One region of the Laceyella sacchari genome, then DNA from elsewhere that is predicted to be linked to it. Evidence: riboswitches for the same ligand, from Rfam matches in the RefSeq annotation. Region 1 holds a riboswitch; each other region holds the start of a gene.
The links. Region 1 has a riboswitch for S-adenosylmethionine ahead of NYR52_RS04360 (Na+/H+ antiporter NhaC family protein). Riboswitches for the same ligand answer to the same signal wherever they lie in the genome.
Positions count from the first base shown of each region.

Region 2: another riboswitch for S-adenosylmethionine. It lies ahead of NYR52_RS15705 (methionine ABC transporter ATP-binding protein); the one in region 1 lies ahead of NYR52_RS04360 (Na+/H+ antiporter NhaC family protein).
Region 3: another riboswitch for S-adenosylmethionine. It lies ahead of NYR52_RS12150 (aminotransferase class I/II-fold pyridoxal phosphate-dependent enzyme); the one in region 1 lies ahead of NYR52_RS04360 (Na+/H+ antiporter NhaC family protein).
Region 4: another riboswitch for S-adenosylmethionine. It lies ahead of mtnK (S-methyl-5-thioribose kinase); the one in region 1 lies ahead of NYR52_RS04360 (Na+/H+ antiporter NhaC family protein).

Region 1 covers NZ_CP103866.1:855,059-859,400, forward strand. Annotated here, with positions in the region: gene NYR52_RS04355 (6-phospho-beta-glucosidase) at 1-911, shown strand, start outside; gene NYR52_RS04360 (Na+/H+ antiporter NhaC family protein) at 965-2,284, opposite strand; SAM riboswitch class I at 2,379-2,488, opposite strand; gene NYR52_RS04365 (ATP-dependent helicase) at 3,146-4,342, opposite strand, start outside.
Region 2 covers NZ_CP103866.1:3,206,157-3,210,498, reverse strand. Annotated here, with positions in the region: gene NYR52_RS15720 (LCP family glycopolymer transferase) at 1-356, opposite strand, end outside; gene NYR52_RS15715 (NAD-dependent epimerase/dehydratase family protein) at 627-1,565, shown strand; gene NYR52_RS15710 (sugar transferase) at 1,786-2,430, shown strand; SAM riboswitch class I at 2,945-3,051, shown strand; gene NYR52_RS15705 (methionine ABC transporter ATP-binding protein) at 3,141-4,106, shown strand; gene NYR52_RS15700 (methionine ABC transporter permease) at 4,100-4,342, shown strand, end outside.
Region 3 covers NZ_CP103866.1:2,501,156-2,505,497, reverse strand. Annotated here, with positions in the region: gene NYR52_RS12160 (helix-hairpin-helix domain-containing protein) at 1-531, shown strand, start outside; gene NYR52_RS12155 (ornithine--oxo-acid transaminase) at 579-1,772, opposite strand; SAM riboswitch class I at 1,957-2,069, shown strand; gene NYR52_RS12150 (aminotransferase class I/II-fold pyridoxal phosphate-dependent enzyme) at 2,162-3,295, shown strand; gene NYR52_RS12145 (aminotransferase class I/II-fold pyridoxal phosphate-dependent enzyme) at 3,377-4,342, shown strand, end outside.
Region 4 covers NZ_CP103866.1:2,520,043-2,524,384, forward strand. Annotated here, with positions in the region: gene NYR52_RS12245 (pyridoxal phosphate-dependent aminotransferase) at 1-1,009, opposite strand, end outside; gene NYR52_RS12250 (carbon-nitrogen family hydrolase) at 1,115-1,897, shown strand; SAM riboswitch class I at 2,053-2,215, shown strand; gene mtnK (S-methyl-5-thioribose kinase) at 2,285-3,505, shown strand; gene mtnA (S-methyl-5-thioribose-1-phosphate isomerase) at 3,498-4,342, shown strand, end outside.

The DNA.
Region 1 (4,342 bases):
AATTGTGTCCGGAGGCTTGGCTGATCAACTTTACCAATCCGGCGGGGATTGTGACAGAAGCGGTGTTGCGGCATAGCCGGATCAACAAAGTGATCGGCTTGTGCAACGGCCCGATCAGCATCAGCAGAGGGATCGCCGCGGCGCTCAATGTGGAGCCAGCACGGGTGCGCATCGACTTCGCCGGTTTGAATCACATGTCCTACGGTTTAAAGACCGCCCTTGATGGAGAAGACATTTCTAGCCGGGTGATTGCTATGCTGGCCGGGCGTGGCGAAGATGGACAGATGATCCGCCAATTGACTGGTGTCGAGTGGGTGCCGGAGTTTGTGGAAGCGCTAGGGGTGATTCCTTGCGGTTATCATCGGTATTATTATCAACCGCGCACCATGCTGGCTGCGATGAAGCGAGAAGCAGCACAAACCGGCACCCGGGCGGAGGTGGTCAAACGGCTGGAGGATGAACTGTTTGCGTTGTACCAAGATCCTAATCTGAACGTCAAACCGAAGCAATTGGAGGGGCGTGGCGGTGCCTATTACAGTGAAGCGGCGGTGCAGTTGATGCGTTCCATCTACACGGATAAGCGGGACATTCAGGTAGTTAACACCCGCAATCAGGGGGCGATTGCCGGCATCCCTGATGAGTCAGCGGTGGAAGTGAGTTGCGTCATCACCAAAGAAGGGCCACGCCCACTCGTGATGGGTGAGTTGCCGGTTGCCGTCCGCGGATTGGTACAACAGATCAAATCATTTGAACGCGTCACTGTCGAAGCCGCAGTGTCAGGCGATTATCGTACTGCGTTGTTGGCGATGGTCATCAATCCGTTGGTGCCTTCGGATGCGATTGCCAAACAGATCTTGGATGAGTTGTTGGAGGCGCATCGGGCTTATTTGCCGCGTTTCTTTGGTGATTGAGGAAGGTTCAAACCAAAAGAAAACCCCACCTTCGTCATGAGGTGGGGTAAATATTATTGGTTGGCCGGCAATGTTGTTTTTTGTACAGCGGGTTGAGCTCCTTTGGCGCGTGGATAGCCGATCAAAATGGAGATAGATGCGCAGACGCCGATCAACAGCGGATAAACATTGTACTGTAAGATGGACAGCGGGGAGATCGAAGCCACACCCGCGGCCACGAGCAGTTGTGGGCCATAGGGGATCAAGCCCTGGATGCAACAAGAGAAAATATCCAACAAACTGGCTGATTTGCGGCGGTCGATCTCATATCGTTCAGCGATTTCTTTGGCCAGTGGCCCGGCAATGATGATGGAGATGGTATTGTTGGCGATGGCCAGATTGGTGGCCGAAACCAAACCGGCAATGCCGAATTCAGCGCCTTTTTTCGAACGGATATTGCGGGTGATCGCCTGCAACAAGAAGTCAATGCCGCCATAGTGACGGATTAATTCCACCATGCCCCCGATCAGGAGAACCAAAATAGAGAGTTCTTGCATTCCGGCAAATCCGTTGCCGATCTCTTTGATGAAGCTCATCACGGTGTATGAACCGTCCACCAGACCGATCGCTCCGGCAAACACAATCCCGCCCGTCAATACGAGCAGCACATTGACGCCGGCCAACGCTGCGATCAATACAGCCAAGTAAGGCAACGTTTTAACCCACACCACTTGGTCGGTGGCGACATGACTTTGTCCGCCCAATGTTAAGAAGGTGAGGAAGGCTACGGTGACCAGTGCGGCGGGCAACACGATGAAAAAGTTCACTTTGAACTTATCTTTCATATTGATGTTTTGCGAGTTGACTGCGGCGATGGTTGTGTCGGAAATGACGGACAAATTATCCCCGAACATAGCACCACCGATCACGGCCGCAATGGCCAATGCCACCGGAATGTCTGTCTGTCCGCTGATGCCGACACCGATGGGCGCCAGAGCTACAATCGTCCCCATGGAAGTTCCCATCGACAGGGAGATAAAGCAGGCAATCACAAACATACCGACGATCAGCAGGTTTTGCGGCAGAATGGAAAGAGCTAAGTTGACGGTGGCGTCGACAGCTCCCATCCCTTTGGCTACTGCCGAAAAAGCGCCGGAGAGCAGAAAAATGATCACCATCAAGATAATGTTGTCGTGTCCTGCTCCACGGCAGAAAAGCGCCGTTTTTTCGTTTAAGGATAAGGAACGGTTCATCAGAAATGCCACACCGGACGCGATCAGGACGGCGACCAACACGGGGAATTTGGTGAAGTCCCCGGTTACAAGTCCGGCGCCGGCGAACAAGGCCAGGAATATGACAAAGGGCAACAATGCCCATGGATTGGCTTGTTTCATGCTTATAACCCCTTTCTGTGGTTTGAACGGAAAACTGAAAAGACCCCTTCTACACACAACAGGAAGAAGAGGTCTTATGGTTATAAGCGCACTCTTCTTATCTGCCAAGCTTATCGCTTGCTGGATTTGGCACAGCACTCTCCATGAGAAGAGTCCGTTGCCGAGGTTTCCCAGGGCCAGTCCCTCCGCCTCTCTTGATAAGAAGACGATCTTCATTATTCCGTTTTTACATGCATACTAACTGCGTGTCGATTTCCCTATGCCATAGTAAAATGATTATATGTAAATGTCAACGATTTGTTGGTTGTCAGGTTTTGGTTGAAAGGGGGGATTCACAATTGACAGGACATCTACGCCAGATATTGGATGAGTTGCGGCTTATAGGGGAAAAACACGGGGTGGGTTAATCAAGTCAGTGATCGTACAGGGAATGTGGATGAAATCGAAGGAGTAAAAGAACTTGCGGATAGTTTGCCCTAGTAAACAATTGAAAAAGGCTCCCTATGGCAGTAGAGAGCCTCGGCCAGCATTACGAGTTTATGTTAGTGGCATGACAGTTTTAGTACTGGCTTAAGTCACGTACAATTCTTTAATGAATACCATAATTCTAGATAATTGTGTTTCATTTAAATAAATAGTGCGCCCTAAAATGACAAAAATTAGATCGGATGCTGAGGTAGAGCATGAACCTTTGTGGAATAACAGTGTTAATGCCAAGATATTATTCGAGAATCAAAATAAGGGAAGTAAGATATAATATTTTCGGCAAATTAAGCTAGTTATTTTTGTCGTGTAAAAACTTCAATGACAATCAAGTATAATATATTACACCCTTATAGTTATTCATCATCAAGCACATATTCAGCGGATTTTGTGGGCAAATCTCTTTACATCTATTTCTTCAAAAAAGCGACTTGGTTGTTTTCTTTGTCTGTCGCGTTGCTGTGCATAAGACATGTACAATTTGCTTTCTGAACGAGTCATTGCGACATAAAGTCCACGCCTCTCTTCAGCCTCATCATACCTTGCGGGAACAATGTCGTCCTCTAGGGCAATAATAAACACAGCCTTATATTCCAAACCCTTGGCCGCGTGGAACGTGGAAATGCCAACTTCATCAATCGAATTTTCTATATAGTTAGATTCATCTTGGAGATCAAGCTCGCCAACCAAATCGATGATGTTTCTTGATCGAGATTTTATCATTTTCTCTTTCAACAATTCTAGATGCCTACTTTGTTCATAAGCGTCGTTCTTTTCAAGCAAAAGCAAGGTACTAATCTTCAATAAGTCGTACAAATCATTATATATCTTGAGATAGCTTTGTGTGTGATTGTACTCTGCACAGAATTTCGCAAACTGCTTTACCGCGTCATCCATCTCATCCTCTGGTGTGATTTCGGTAAGCTTTGTAACCGACAACTTACCCTCAATAAGCTCCTCGTAATGATTTACTGTTTTATTAGAGCGGTAAAGCTTTGAATAGCGAGGAATCAGCGACTCCAAAATCGATTCCAGAATTAAGTCATTTGAAGGCTCTACTATCAATTTTAATGATTCCTTCATCAGATCAGAAAAGAGCTCCACCTTGTTGAAATTCTTTCCGAAATGACGGAACGGTATCTCTTTTTGGATAAACATATCATCGACAATCTTAAGTCCAGGGTGCCTGCTTCGATAAAGTACAATTATTTTCTTATATTCAATCCCCTCCTTGTGAATCTCTTTTATCTTATCGGCTACCCATTCAGCTTCTTGGATGGCTGTGGTGAAGCCTTTTATCTCCAAACAGTCATCAGGCTCCGTCTCACGGCCTAAAAGAGTCTTTTTTTCTCTTTTATCGTTGTGCTCTATTAGCGAGTTTGCCGCGTCCAAGATAATCTGAGGCGAGCGATAATTACGAACCAGTGTAATACTATGTGCATTCAACTGCTCAATGTATTCACCAATAACTGTCGGAAGAGCCCCCCGCCATCCGTATATGGATTGATCATCGTCCGCTACAGCCATTACATTTCTTGCACCTTCGCCTAATAAGCGAATAAGCTCAAGTTGCAT
Region 2 (4,342 bases), 1.0 Mb from region 1:
CCACCGTAGGCGTAACTGTGGTTGATTTTGTCCCGTTTGATCCTTCCAGGGATGTCCACCAGCGTGTCGCGGGGGATGTGGGTTAGCATGATGTTTTTTTGATGAGGGTTGATCGTAGCCACAATGATTGAATCGGCTCGTCCTTGATCCCCCCGGCGTTCATCCACCCCCACAAGCAACAGGGCAACAGGATCTTTGGCGATGTCCACCGCATGGGAACGCAACGCCGATTTGGACAAGGAAGTTGGTTCATACACCCGTTCCGCTGCCGACCAGATGTGGTAACCAAAGTACACGACGCCCCCCATGATTGCCAGCAGTAAAGTGCAAAGCAAGCGCAACAACCATCGTATCACAAGGACGCCCCTTCCGTTTCCAACATTTGGATAGGTATCATTATATGATGTTTCATACATTTGTTCAAATATGTTGCGGCTTAACTTGATAAGATAGGCATAAGGGGCATCTTCATGGCGGAGATCAGAGGCATCCGCTTGGCTTGATTTAGCTTTTTGCAAGCGCTTGACGACCAAATCCGCCACCGCCTCTTTTGCTTTGCAAAATGGATTCGCAGTAGGTTCAAAAAGAAAACAAGTCATCGCGTCTATGAGAGAGGGGTTCATCCAATGAAAGTGTTAGTGACCGGCGGGGCCGGGTTTATTGGCTCCCATATTGTCGATCAGTTGATTGCGCGCGGAGATCAGGTAGTGATTGTGGACAATCTTTCTTCCGGAAAAGAGAGTCAAGTCAACCCGGATGCCGTCTTTTACAACGTAGATATTACCAGTCCTGATTTGCATGCAGTAATGGAGCAGGAGCGGCCTGAGGTGGTTATTCACCAAGCGGCGCAAATCCATGTGAATACCTCTGTGGACAATCCGTCTCTGGATGCCAACATCAATATCTTGGGCTCTATCAATTTGTTGGAGGGTTGCCGTAAGGCTGGTGTAAAGAAAGTGGTCTACGCTTCTTCGGCCGCAGTGTACGGCACGCCTGCTTACCTTCCTGTGGATGAGCGCCATCCGATCGGCCCCTTGTCCGGATATGGCGTTTCCAAATATACGGTGGAGCATTACCTGTCGGTGTACCATCATCTGTACGGCTTGAATTACACCGTTTTGCGCTATGCCAATGTTTACGGTTTGCGCCAAGATCCGCGTGGTGAGGGGGGCGTGATCTCCATCTTCATCGACAAGGTGCTGGGCCGTGAACCGCTTACCATCTTTGGTGATGGTGAACAGACCCGTGACTACATTTATGTCGAGGATATCGCTCGAGCCAACCTCAGTGCGATTGAGCGCGGGGACGGCGAAGTGTTAAATGTGGGAACTGGGGTTAGCACGTCTTTAAATGAAGTGGTTCGCCTCTTTGATGAAATCGCAGGTGTGAAGCATGAGGTGAACTACGGTCCGGATCGGGCGGGAGACATCAAGCACAGCTATTTTAACAATGAAAAAGTGCGTCGGGTGCTCGATTGGGAGCCGCGAGTGAGCCTCAGGGAAGGATTGGCCAAAACTTACGCATATTACCAAGAGGAATATCGTAAAATGGGCAAGGAACAGTAAACACTAATAACGAACCCGCACACCCCATGCTTGAAAGAACGGGCCATGAAGATTTCATTTTTCACAATTCGGCTATTGTCAACGTGGAAAGATTACAGTATACTTGGTAACAGTAATCGGTTTGAAACATTGCTGTAATGTTACTGTCATTTTTGTAAAGTTAGTCGATAGCCGAAAATAATTGTGATTTGATACTATACACAGCAGGAGTGGTTTGCGGATGAGTTCAAAAGTAGCCTACGAGAGCAATTCGCGCGCATTCTCCGGAGAAATGAAAACACCCGCCTCTTTCTATTTGGCATTTAAGCGCGGGTTTGAAATCGTATTTTCCATTGGGTTATTGCTCTTCACTCTACCGGTGCTGATTTTGACGGCAATCGCGATCAAATTGGAATCACCAGGTCCCATCTTCTACAAACAGGAGCGGGTCGGTTTAAACGGCAAAACGTTTAACATCTTCAAATTGCGCTCGATGCGTACGGATGCAGAGAAAAACGGTCCGCAGTGGGCTGCCAAGAATGATCCGCGCGTCACTCGTGTAGGCCAGTTCATCCGCAAAACCCGGATTGACGAACTGCCGCAGTTGATCAACATCCTGCGCGGGGATATGAGTTTGATCGGCCCGCGTCCGGAGCGACCGATGTTCACGGAGCAATTTGACAAAGAGATTCCGGGATTTAAGAAACGGTTGATGGTGAAACCGGGATTGACAGGTTGGGCTCAGGTGAACGGTGGATATGAGGCGACCCCTGCTGAAAAGTTGGAACTGGACTTGGAGTACATCAGAAATCAATCGTTCAAGATGGATTTTCACATTTTGCTCAAAACCGTTTGGATCGTGATCTCCGGAAATGGGGCGCGCTAATGAGAAAACGGGTGGCTTTTGCTTTGATTTAGCAAAAGCCACCCGTTTTTATATACCCATCAGCCTGGTTTTCCAGGGTGTAATCAGTTTGTTAATGGTGCGCCAACGATGTTGCCTCATTTAGAAAATCAACTTTAGGCCGAAGTACAAGAGAAGCCACAATGGGATACTTAAACATGTCGCGTTCAACACACCAAACCAAAACGATTTTCCGACAACCGTGTATTCCATGTTGGGCACCTCCAGCAGTTCAATTTGAGGATCTGTCTTTATTATACGCCAGCGGCCCCTGATTTAGTGGGGAGTAGCCGTATTGTTATCTAAATGTAATCTCGTGGTAAAAATGTGATAAATGTGTGAACCAAAAACGTTTCCTGTAACATTGGAAGGGGATATCGCTCCCGTGTGGATGGTTAAGATTTTCCAGTCATAAATAACGATTGACATAATGTCTTTTATTGTGATAATTTATAACTCAATAGTTGATATGTTAATAATTGAATACAGCAACATTCTCTTATCAAGAGAGGGGTAGGGACCAGGCCCGTTGAACCCTCGGCAACCATCTGACAACCATCAGAAAGGTGCCAATTCCTGCAGATTCGTTCTGACAGATGAGAGAAAGGTGTGTCAATAATAGACGTATCCCTTCTTGCCATCTTCAGAGCAGAGGGATTTTTTTATTGCATAATAAAGGTGGTGAAACCTCAATGATTCAGATTAAAGAAGTCATCAAAACCTATCCGGCGCGCGATGGGGGCTCGGTCGTGACTGCGCTGGACGGGGTGACGTTGACGATCAACCGAGGTGACATCTTCGGCATCGTAGGTTATAGCGGTGCGGGCAAATCGACACTGTTGCGGCTGATCAACGGGCTGGAGATGCCGACAAAGGGTGAAGTCATCGTGGATGGGAAAGAGATTTCCCGTCTGAAAGAGAGAGAATTGCGCCAGGCACGGCAGAAGATCGGCATGATCTTTCAGCACTTTCATTTGCTTTGGTCGCGAACGGTTCGCGAAAATGTGGCTTTTCCGCTAGAAGTGGCAGGGTTGCCGAAAGAACAGATTCGCAAGCGAGTCGATCAGCTTTTGGAGCGGGTAGGACTAGCTGAACGTGCTGACGCATACCCTTCCCAGTTGAGCGGAGGACAAAAACAGCGGGTCGGTATTGCACGGGCTTTGGCCAATGAGCCGGATATCCTTTTGTGCGATGAAGCGACATCAGCACTAGATCCAGAAACCACGGCATCCATTTTGCAACTGCTCAAGGAGATTCATCGGGAGATGGGGATCACCTTGGTATTAATCACGCATGAAATGAGTGTGGTACGGCAGATTTGCAACAAGATGGCAGTGATGGAAAACGGCCGGGTCGTGGAAACGGGCATGGTCTCCTCCATCTTTAGCCAACCACAACAGGCGTTGACCAAACAGTTTGTCAAAGAGCTGCAGCCAAGTATCCAAGACGATGACACATCAGGGGAAGTGGTTGAATTGCCGCTTGCTGATGCAGATAAGTTGGTGACATTGGCTAAAAAGCATGGAATTCGGTTCAGTGTTGTCAGCGGAGCCATTGCGGGAGAACAGGATGACCGCTTGCGCGTCAGAGTTGATGGGACAGAGGAGCAAGTGCTGGCCGTGCGCCAAGTGTTGAATGGAGGTGAACGGGCATGTTGACCGGCATTGATTGGAATCAAGTGTCCGTCGCGCTGGGGGAAACCTTGTATATGGTGAGCATATCCACTTTGTTCACCGCGCTTCTGGGAATTCCTCTGGGTGTGATGCTTACCGTCTCGGATCGCGGTTATTTTTGGGAGAATGTATGGGTGCAACGAACATTGGGCACGATTGTGAATATCTTCCGCGCTGTACCGTTTATTGTCCTTGTCCTTTTCTTATTTCCTGTCGCGGAG
Region 3 (4,342 bases), 1.6 Mb from region 1:
CGTCCTGACAGGCAGGAATGGATGGAATACCCTGTTCAGGGCAATCCGCCCGTGACCGAAAGACCTGCGGCGAACATGAGCAAGCAAGTGAGTAAGAATGCGATCATCATCGATGTGAAAGGAGCAGTGCATAAGCCAGGCATTTATCATTTTAATACGGAGGCGAGAGTGTATGAGGCGCTGGAGCGCGCTGGTGGGGCGCGAGACGAGGCTGATCTGGGACGGGTAAATTTAGCTGAGCCGCTCCGGGATGGGATGGTGTTATACATTCCTAAACAAGGGGAGCAGGGGACACCGTTTATGGAAATGGCGATGGCAAACTCCGCAGATGCCAGCGGGAAGATCAATGTGAACACCGCGACGGTAGAAGAGTTGGACAAGCTAAACGGAATCGGTCCCAGTAAAGCGGAAGCTATCGTCCGCTACCGCGAAGAACACGGGCCGTTCCAATCGGTGGAAGACATCGCGCAGGTGCCCGGCATCGGTGCGAAGACAGTGGAGAAATTTCGCGAACAGATCACAGTGCATTAAAGGAAAAAGCGATCCAGACAAACTGGATCGCTTAATAAGTAACGCGCTTATTTGGACATGATTTTGCGCACTTTTTCCAGCGCGAGATCCAACTCTTCTTTCGTGATGGTGAGCGGAGGCGCAAACCGGATGGTGTTGTCGTGGGTTTCTTTGCAGAGCAACCCTTCTTTCATCAGTGCTTCACAGTATGGACGTGCTTTCTCATACAGTTCCATGCCGATGAAGAGGCCCTTGCCGCGTACTTCTTTGATAATCGGGTTTTCGATTTTCTTCAATTCGGTGATGAAGTATTCACCCAACTCACGAGAACGGGTGGTGAGATCATCTTCCACCAGAACATCGAGGGCGGCGATGGACACAGCACAAGCGAGTGGGTTGCCGCCGAAAGTGGAGCCGTGCGAACCCGGATCGAAGACGCCCAAGATTTCTCTGTCAGCAGCGACTGCGGAAATCGGCATAACTCCGCCGCCCAATGCTTTACCCATAATGTACATGTCCGGCTTCACGCCTTCCCAATCGCAGGCGAAGAGCTGGCCTGTCCGCCCGAAACCGGTTTGTACTTCATCGGCGATGAAGAGGACATTGTGTTCTTTACAGATTTCCAAGGCTTGGCGCAGGAAGCCCTCCGGTGGAACGATGACTCCCGCTTCCCCTTGGATCGGCTCCAACATGAAGGCAGCCGTGTTTGGGGTGATAGCCGCTTTAAGCGCTTCCAAATCGCCATAAGGGATCACTTTAAAGCCGGGTGTGAGCGGACCGAATCCACGTTGGTATTCTTCGTTGGAAGACAGCGAAACAGCGGTGATGGTGCGGCCATGGAAGTTATCTTCACAAACGATGATTTCTGCTTGGTTGTCGGCTACTTTTTTCACATCGTAAGCCCAGCGCCGAGCTGCTTTGATAGCCGTCTCAACAGCTTCCGCACCCGTGTTCATGGGCAGAACCATTTCTTTGCCGGTCAGCTCAGCGACTTTCTCATAAAACGTGCCCAATTGGTCGTTATGGAAGGCGCGGGAAGTAAGCGTCACTTTGTCTGCTTGATCCTTCAACGCTTGGATGAGTCGCGGATGACGGTGACCATGGTTGAGCGCAGAGTAAGCACTTAACATATCCATGTAACGATTGCCATCGGCGTCTTCCACCCACACGCCTTCTGCTTTGGAGATGACGATTGGCAGGGGATGGTAGTTTTTCGCTCCGTATTTATCCGTGAGTTCAATCACTGCTTGGTTTTTGGACATGGATGATGAACCTCCCTTGTAATTTACCCAATTAACATCATTTTAGGTAATAAAGTGCGCGAAATCAATGAAATGTATACTATTTCACTGTTGCGCATAAATAACAGACTTGACGGATAAAAAAGGAGTGGGTATAATCACCTTATCATTAAATATGCAAACGTAATAAACATTCATATTGTTTCTCTTATCAAGAGCGGCGGAGGGACTGGCCCGATGAAGCCCGGCAACCTCGGTGAGATGGTATCACCGGAAGGTGCCAAATCCTGCAGAACAAAAAGTTCTGAGAGATAAGAGGAGACGGTCCGTCCGCGCGCGCAAACCTCTTCTCTTGTCGAGAAGGGGTTTTTTGTTTGCCAAATTTCCGCATCAAAGGAGAGGACACACCGATGAGAATGGAAACAGCGTTGGCGCAAATCGGGAACAAACAGGAACGGAATACAGGAGCAGTGAACTATCCGGTCTACTTTTCGACGGCATATGAGCATGTTGACGGAGTGAGCACTGGATATGATTATTCACGGGCTTCCAATCCGACGCGAGACGTGCTAGAGGAAAGTATCGCCCGATTGGAAGAGGGGGACGGCGGATTTGCGTGCAGTTCGGGAATGGCAGCGATCCACACGTTGATGGGTTTGTTTAGCCAGGGGGATCACTTGATCGTTTCGTTGGATCTGTACGGTGGAACGTACCGGCTGTTTGAGAAGGTGATGACACGGTACGGTTGTTCCTTTTCTTATGTGGATATGCGGAACTTGGCGGATATTGAGCGGTTCATTCAGCCTAATACCAAAGCGATCTTCATCGAGTCGCCCACCAATCCGTTGATGAGTGTGACAGATGTTGCCGCGGTCTGCCGGCTGGCTAAGGAACGAGGACTGATCACCATCGTGGACAATACGTTTATGACGCCTTTTTTACATCGACCCCTTACGTTGGGAGCGGATATCGTTATTCACAGCGCCACCAAATACCTGGGTGGGCACAATGACGTGTTGGCCGGGTTGATCGTGACCAAGGGTGAGGAACTGACGGAACGGGTCGCCTTTTTGCAGAAAGCGATTGGCGCGGTGTTATCTCCATTGGATTGTTGGTTGTTGATCAGAGGGATGAAAACCTTGGCGCTCCGCATGAGGCAACATGAGGCCAACGCCCAAGCGATTGCTGCTTATTTAGAGCGCCATCCGGCCGTTGACGCAGTATATTACCCCGCGCTGGACTCTCGAAGCAAAACCTTGCTCACTGAGCAGGCGGACGGGTTCGGCGGGATGTTGTCATTCCGCTTGAAGCGCAAAGAGTGGGTGCATCCGGTTCTCAACAATTTGAAGATTATTACTTTTGCGGAAAGCCTGGGGGGCGTGGAAAGCTTGATTACCTATCCGGCCACGCAAACCCATGCCGACATTCCGGTGGAAATCAGGGAGCAAACAGGTGTCTGTGACCGCTTGTTGCGCTTGTCAGTGGGGATTGAACATCAAGAGGACTTGATTGCCGATTTGGCACAAGCCTTACCGCAAGAGTAAGCACGAAATCCGGTTCCGCTGCGGGAGCTTTTACACACAGCCAAACGAGTGCGGTAAGTTAAAGAAAGGGATGAGGATGAGATGAGGTTTGACACAAAGTTGTTGCACAATGGGAATGAGATCTGTTCAGTTACGGGTGCGTCGAGCATTCCGATCTACCAAGCTTCCACGTTTCACCAATTTTCAATCGACCAACCAGGAGAATTTGATTACGCCCGTTCGGGAAATCCGACCCGTCAGGCGTTGGAAGCGACGATCGCCCATCTGGAAGGCGGGTGTAGGGGATTTGCGTTTGCTTCCGGGATGGCGGCGATTTCCACCGTATTTCTCCTTTTCTCACGTGGAGATCATCTGGTGGTTTCTCAGGATGTATATGGTGGCACCTATCGCGTGTTGACCAACGTATTTGAGCGGATGGGAATTGAGACGAGTTTCGTGGACACGACGGATTTGGAACAGGTGATGCAAGCGATCAAGCCTAACACCAGAGCGCTGTATATTGAGACGCCGTCCAACCCGCTGTTGAAAGTGACCGATCTTCGGGGAGTCGTCAACATCGCCCAAGCGCATGGTCTCCTCACGATTGTGGACAATACCTTCCTCACCCCGTATTATCAGCGCCCATTGGAATTGGGCGCCGATATTGTCATCCACAGCGCGACCAAATTCATCGGGGGCCACAGTGATGTGATCGCTGGATTGGTTGCAGTCAAAGACCGAGAATTGGCGGAGTCATTAGCGCAACTGCAAAACGCATTTGGCGCAGTGCTAGGCGCTCATGATGCTTGGCTGGTGATGAGAGGGATCAAAACGTTGAAGGCGAGAATGGAACTGTCGACAAGAAGTGCGGAAAAAGTGGCCTTGTGGCTGCAACAGCATCCCGATGTGGAGCGGGTGTATTATACCGGCCTGCCGTCGCATGAAGGCCACTTTGTACAGGACGCGCAAGCCAGTGGGCACGGGGCTGTCCTCTCCTTTGATCTTGGCGATGGAGATAAGGTGCGCCAATTTTTACAACGCGTCAAATTGCCGATCGTGGCGGTCAGC
Region 4 (4,342 bases), 1.7 Mb from region 1:
AGTTATGCCCCTCCGGCACCGGAAGCCAACAGAAGAAGGAGCCGGCTGGTTTTTCCACCTGCCATCCGTGCTCGTGCAACCGGTCGATAAAAGCATCGCGGCGTCTTTCGTATGTGCTTACCAATTCGCGCACACAATCCTGCGAACCCGTCAGTGCAGTCGCCGCTGCCTGCTGAATCGCGCCGAACAAGCTGACATAAAAATGGTCTTGTAGCAACTGAATGCTCTCAATCACTTGCTCATTCCCCACCGCAAATCCAATGCGCCAACCGGCCATGTTGTAGGTTTTGCTCATCGTATAAATCTCAATGCCTACCTCTTTGGCACCCGGTGTCTCTAAAAAACTCATCGGCTTCAATCCGTCAAAACCGATCGCGGCGTACGCGAAATCATGAACGACCAGCACATCGTGCCGCTCGGCCCGGCTCACCACTTCGGCGAAAAATTCAGCATTGGCTACGGCGCCTGTCGGGTTGTTGGGATAATTGAGAAACATCAGCTTGGCCTTGTCCCACACTTTCTCATCAATGGCAGCAAAATCAGGCAAAAACCGATTTTCAGCCAACAACGGCATCAGCGCCATCTCAGCGCCAGCCATGGCAATCCCCGACCAATAATCGGGATAGCCCGGATCGGGCACCAATGCGACATCGCCGGGGTTGAGATAACATTGCGAGATTTCCACCAACCCTGCTTTTCCGCCAAACAGCACTGCCACTTCCGTTTCGGGATTTAGCTTCACCCCGTACTCCCGTAAGTAAAATTGTGCGACCGCCTCCTTGAGGAACGCGTGGCCTCGAAACGGCGGATATTTGTGATGTTGCGGATTATCGGCAGCCTGCTTTAACGCATCCACGATATGCGCGGGAGTCGGCAAATCAGGATTGCCTTGACCCAGATTAATCACGTCATGCCCTTGCGCCTGCAAACGGCCAACTTGACCAACCAAGCGGGCAAAAAATTGCTCCGGCAAGCGATCCAACGCTTCCGCACGCTGAAATTTGCTCAAGATTCTCACATCCACTCTCTGGGAAATGTTCTTGAAATTCTAATCAGTTATGTTATATCGTTGTGGGGAATCTGTCAAAGTCTTTTTTGGGAGGATGCATCTCCTATGAAATGGAAATGTGCTGTGATTCAAATGGATATCGCCTTCGGGCAACCGGAACGAAACATGGCCATGGCTGAACAAAAAATCGCCGCCGCGGCCGCCGACAAACCGGATGTGATCATCTTGCCGGAATTGTGGACCACCGGTTATGATTTAACCCGTTTGGATGAGATCGCCGATCCGATGGCTATGAAGACAAAAGCGTTCATGTCCAAGCTCGCTCGGCAACACGGCGTGCACATCATTGCCGGTTCAGTCGCCGAACGACAAGAAGACGGCACCTGGAACACACTCATCGCCTTTGACCGCCGCGGTGAACAAGTGGGTGAATACCGCAAAGTGCACCTCTTTCGCCTGATGAACGAAGAGAAATACCTACAGCCCGGCGAACAAATGGGTTCCTTCGCGCTGGATGGCATTCCTTGCGCCGGGGTCATCTGTTATGACATTCGCTTTCCCGAATGGATCAGAAAACATGTCGTTGCTGGAGCACAGGTGCTGTTCGTCGTCGCTGAATGGCCGATGCCACGGCTCGCGCATTGGCGCCATCTGCTCATCACCCGGGCAATCGAAAATCAATGCTACGTCATCGCGTGCAATCGTGTGGGGAATGATCCTGACAATGCCTTCGCCGGCCATTCGCTCATCATCGACCCCTGGGGAGAGATCGTGGCCGAAGCAGGCCCTGAGGAAGAAACCTTGGTGGCGGAGATCGATCTTGCGCAGGTTCCACAAATCCGTAGGCGCATCCCCATTTTCAGTGACCGACGCCCAGAATTATATTAAAACACCTTGGCTACGGAATGCCCTTCAGAAAAAAATATAAAGAATCACCAAATGAAACTAATCTCATCCGAAATGAATGAATATGATTGACAATGATCTGCGTGAGGGTGTATCATTCCCTTATCAATCTAAAGACAACGGCATATGGAAGCAGTCTCTTATCCAGAGCAGGTGGAGGGAAATGGCCCGATGAAGCCCAGCAACCGACCGTAATACCATCGTGAGATGGGGCGCCCGTCAACAGGAGGGAGCCGTGGTGAAAACCACGCAAGGCACGGTGCTAATTCCAGCAAAACATCCCGTTTTGCGAGATAAGAGGCTTGGAACGAATGATCCGAGCCTCTGATAGGAAGAGGCTCTTTTTATATGCCCAAAGGAGGACTTCCAATGGGCGGGCACGCCAATGCAGGATACCATCCCTTGACAACGGAAACAGTGGTTCAAGTCGTTGCGCCGTTAAACCATTTTGCTGATGTGAATCAATTGGAGATCAAAGAAATCGGTGATGGGAACTTAAACTACGTCTTTCATGTGGTAGAACCAGCTACAGGCAAGTCTTTGATCGTCAAGCAAGCCTTGCCCTACGCCAAAGTCGTCGGCGAAAGCTGGCCGCTGACCTTAGACCGTGCCCGGATTGAGAGCGAGGCGCTGCGCAGAGCGGCAGAGTACGTGCCGGCGCTTGTCCCCAAAGTGCACCATACCGACGAGCGCTTGGCTTGCACAGTCATGGAGGACCTCTCTGATCATGTGATCCTCCGCAAAGGCTTGATACAAGGGCAGGTCTACCCCAAGCTAGCCGAGCACATCGCTACTTTCCTGGCGCAAACGCTGTTTCACACCAGCGATTTCTTCCTTAGTCCCTTGGACAAAAAGGAACAGGTGCGGGCGTTTATCAATCCGGAATTGTGCAAAATCACCGAAGACTTGGTGTTCACCGATCCTTTCTTCAATCACGAAACCAACGATTTCCCAAAAGCATTGCAATCTTCTGTCGAATTGCTGTGGAACGATCTGGAACTGAAACGGGAAACCGCGAAGTTGAAACATGCTTTCCTAACCCGAGCTGAAGCACTGGTGCATGGGGATTTGCACACCGGCAGCATCTTCGTCACCACTGATTCGACCAAGGTGATCGATCCCGAATTCGCCTATTATGGCCCCATCGCTTTTGACATCGGGCAATTCTTCGCCAATCTCGCGCTCAATTATCTCTCCCACTTCCACCACAGCCCGGACCCGCAACAACGGCGAACGTTCCAAGAGTATCTGCTGGAAGTGATCGAAGAAACTTGGACACGGTTCAAGGAGCAATTCACCCACCTCTGGCAGACCAAAGGGCAAGATGTCTATATGCGGGTGGCCGGTGTAGAAGACGATTTCTTCGAGCGCTTGTTGGAAGATACCATCGGCTTTGCGGGTTGCGAAGTGATCCGCCGCACCATCGGGTTGGCCCATGTGGCTGATCTTGACTCCATCTCCGACGAGGAAACACAATTGCGCCTGAAAGACAAAGCGCTCACCTTGGGAAGCGTATTGATCAAGCAGCGCCGGCAACTGACGCGGATCACGCACTTGTCCGAGTCGATCAGGGGGGTTGCCCATGCTTAGATCGATTGCGTATCACGGTGATCATGTACGGATATTGGATCAGCAACGCCTTCCCCATGATACTGTGTATGTTCATTGCACGACGACCGCGGAGGTATGGGAATGCATCAAGGCGTTGAAGGTGCGGGGGGCACCGGCCATCGGCATGGCCGCCGCTTTCGCTCTCGCTGTATGGGCCAATCGTACCTCAACAACCAATTTGACTGATTTCTTGGCATCGTTGCGGCGGGAGCGCGATTATCTGGCTTCATCCCGCCCCACGGCAGTCAATCTGTTCTGGGCGCTGGATCGGGTCGTCGCCAGAGCGGCAACGGCTACCGACGTGGCCGAAGCCCGGCAACTGATAGAAAATGAAGCGCTCGCCATTCAAAAAGAGGACGAGGATGTGTGCAGACGCATCGGCGAACACGCTTTGTCGCTTATGAACGATGGGGATACCATTCTCACCATCTGCAATGCAGGGGCGATTGCCACTGCCCGTTACGGCACGGCCCTGGCCCCACTTTATCTGGCTAAAGAACGCGATATCCACTTGTCGGCTTATGCCTGTGAAACGCGTCCCTTGTTGCAAGGCAGCCGCCTGACCGCGTGGGAATTGCAACAAGCGGGAGTAGATGTCACCCTGATCAGCGACAGCATGGCCGCCCACACGCTGGCCACCAAACCGATCTCTGCTGTCATCGTCGGTTGCGACCGAGTGGCGGCCAACGGGGATACTGCCAACAAAATCGGCACACTGGGGTTGGCGATTCTGGCCAAAGAATTCGGTGTCCCGTTTTATGTCGCCGCTCCCTTGTCCACGATCGACCTCGAGACGGCGACAGGGGACGCCATCCC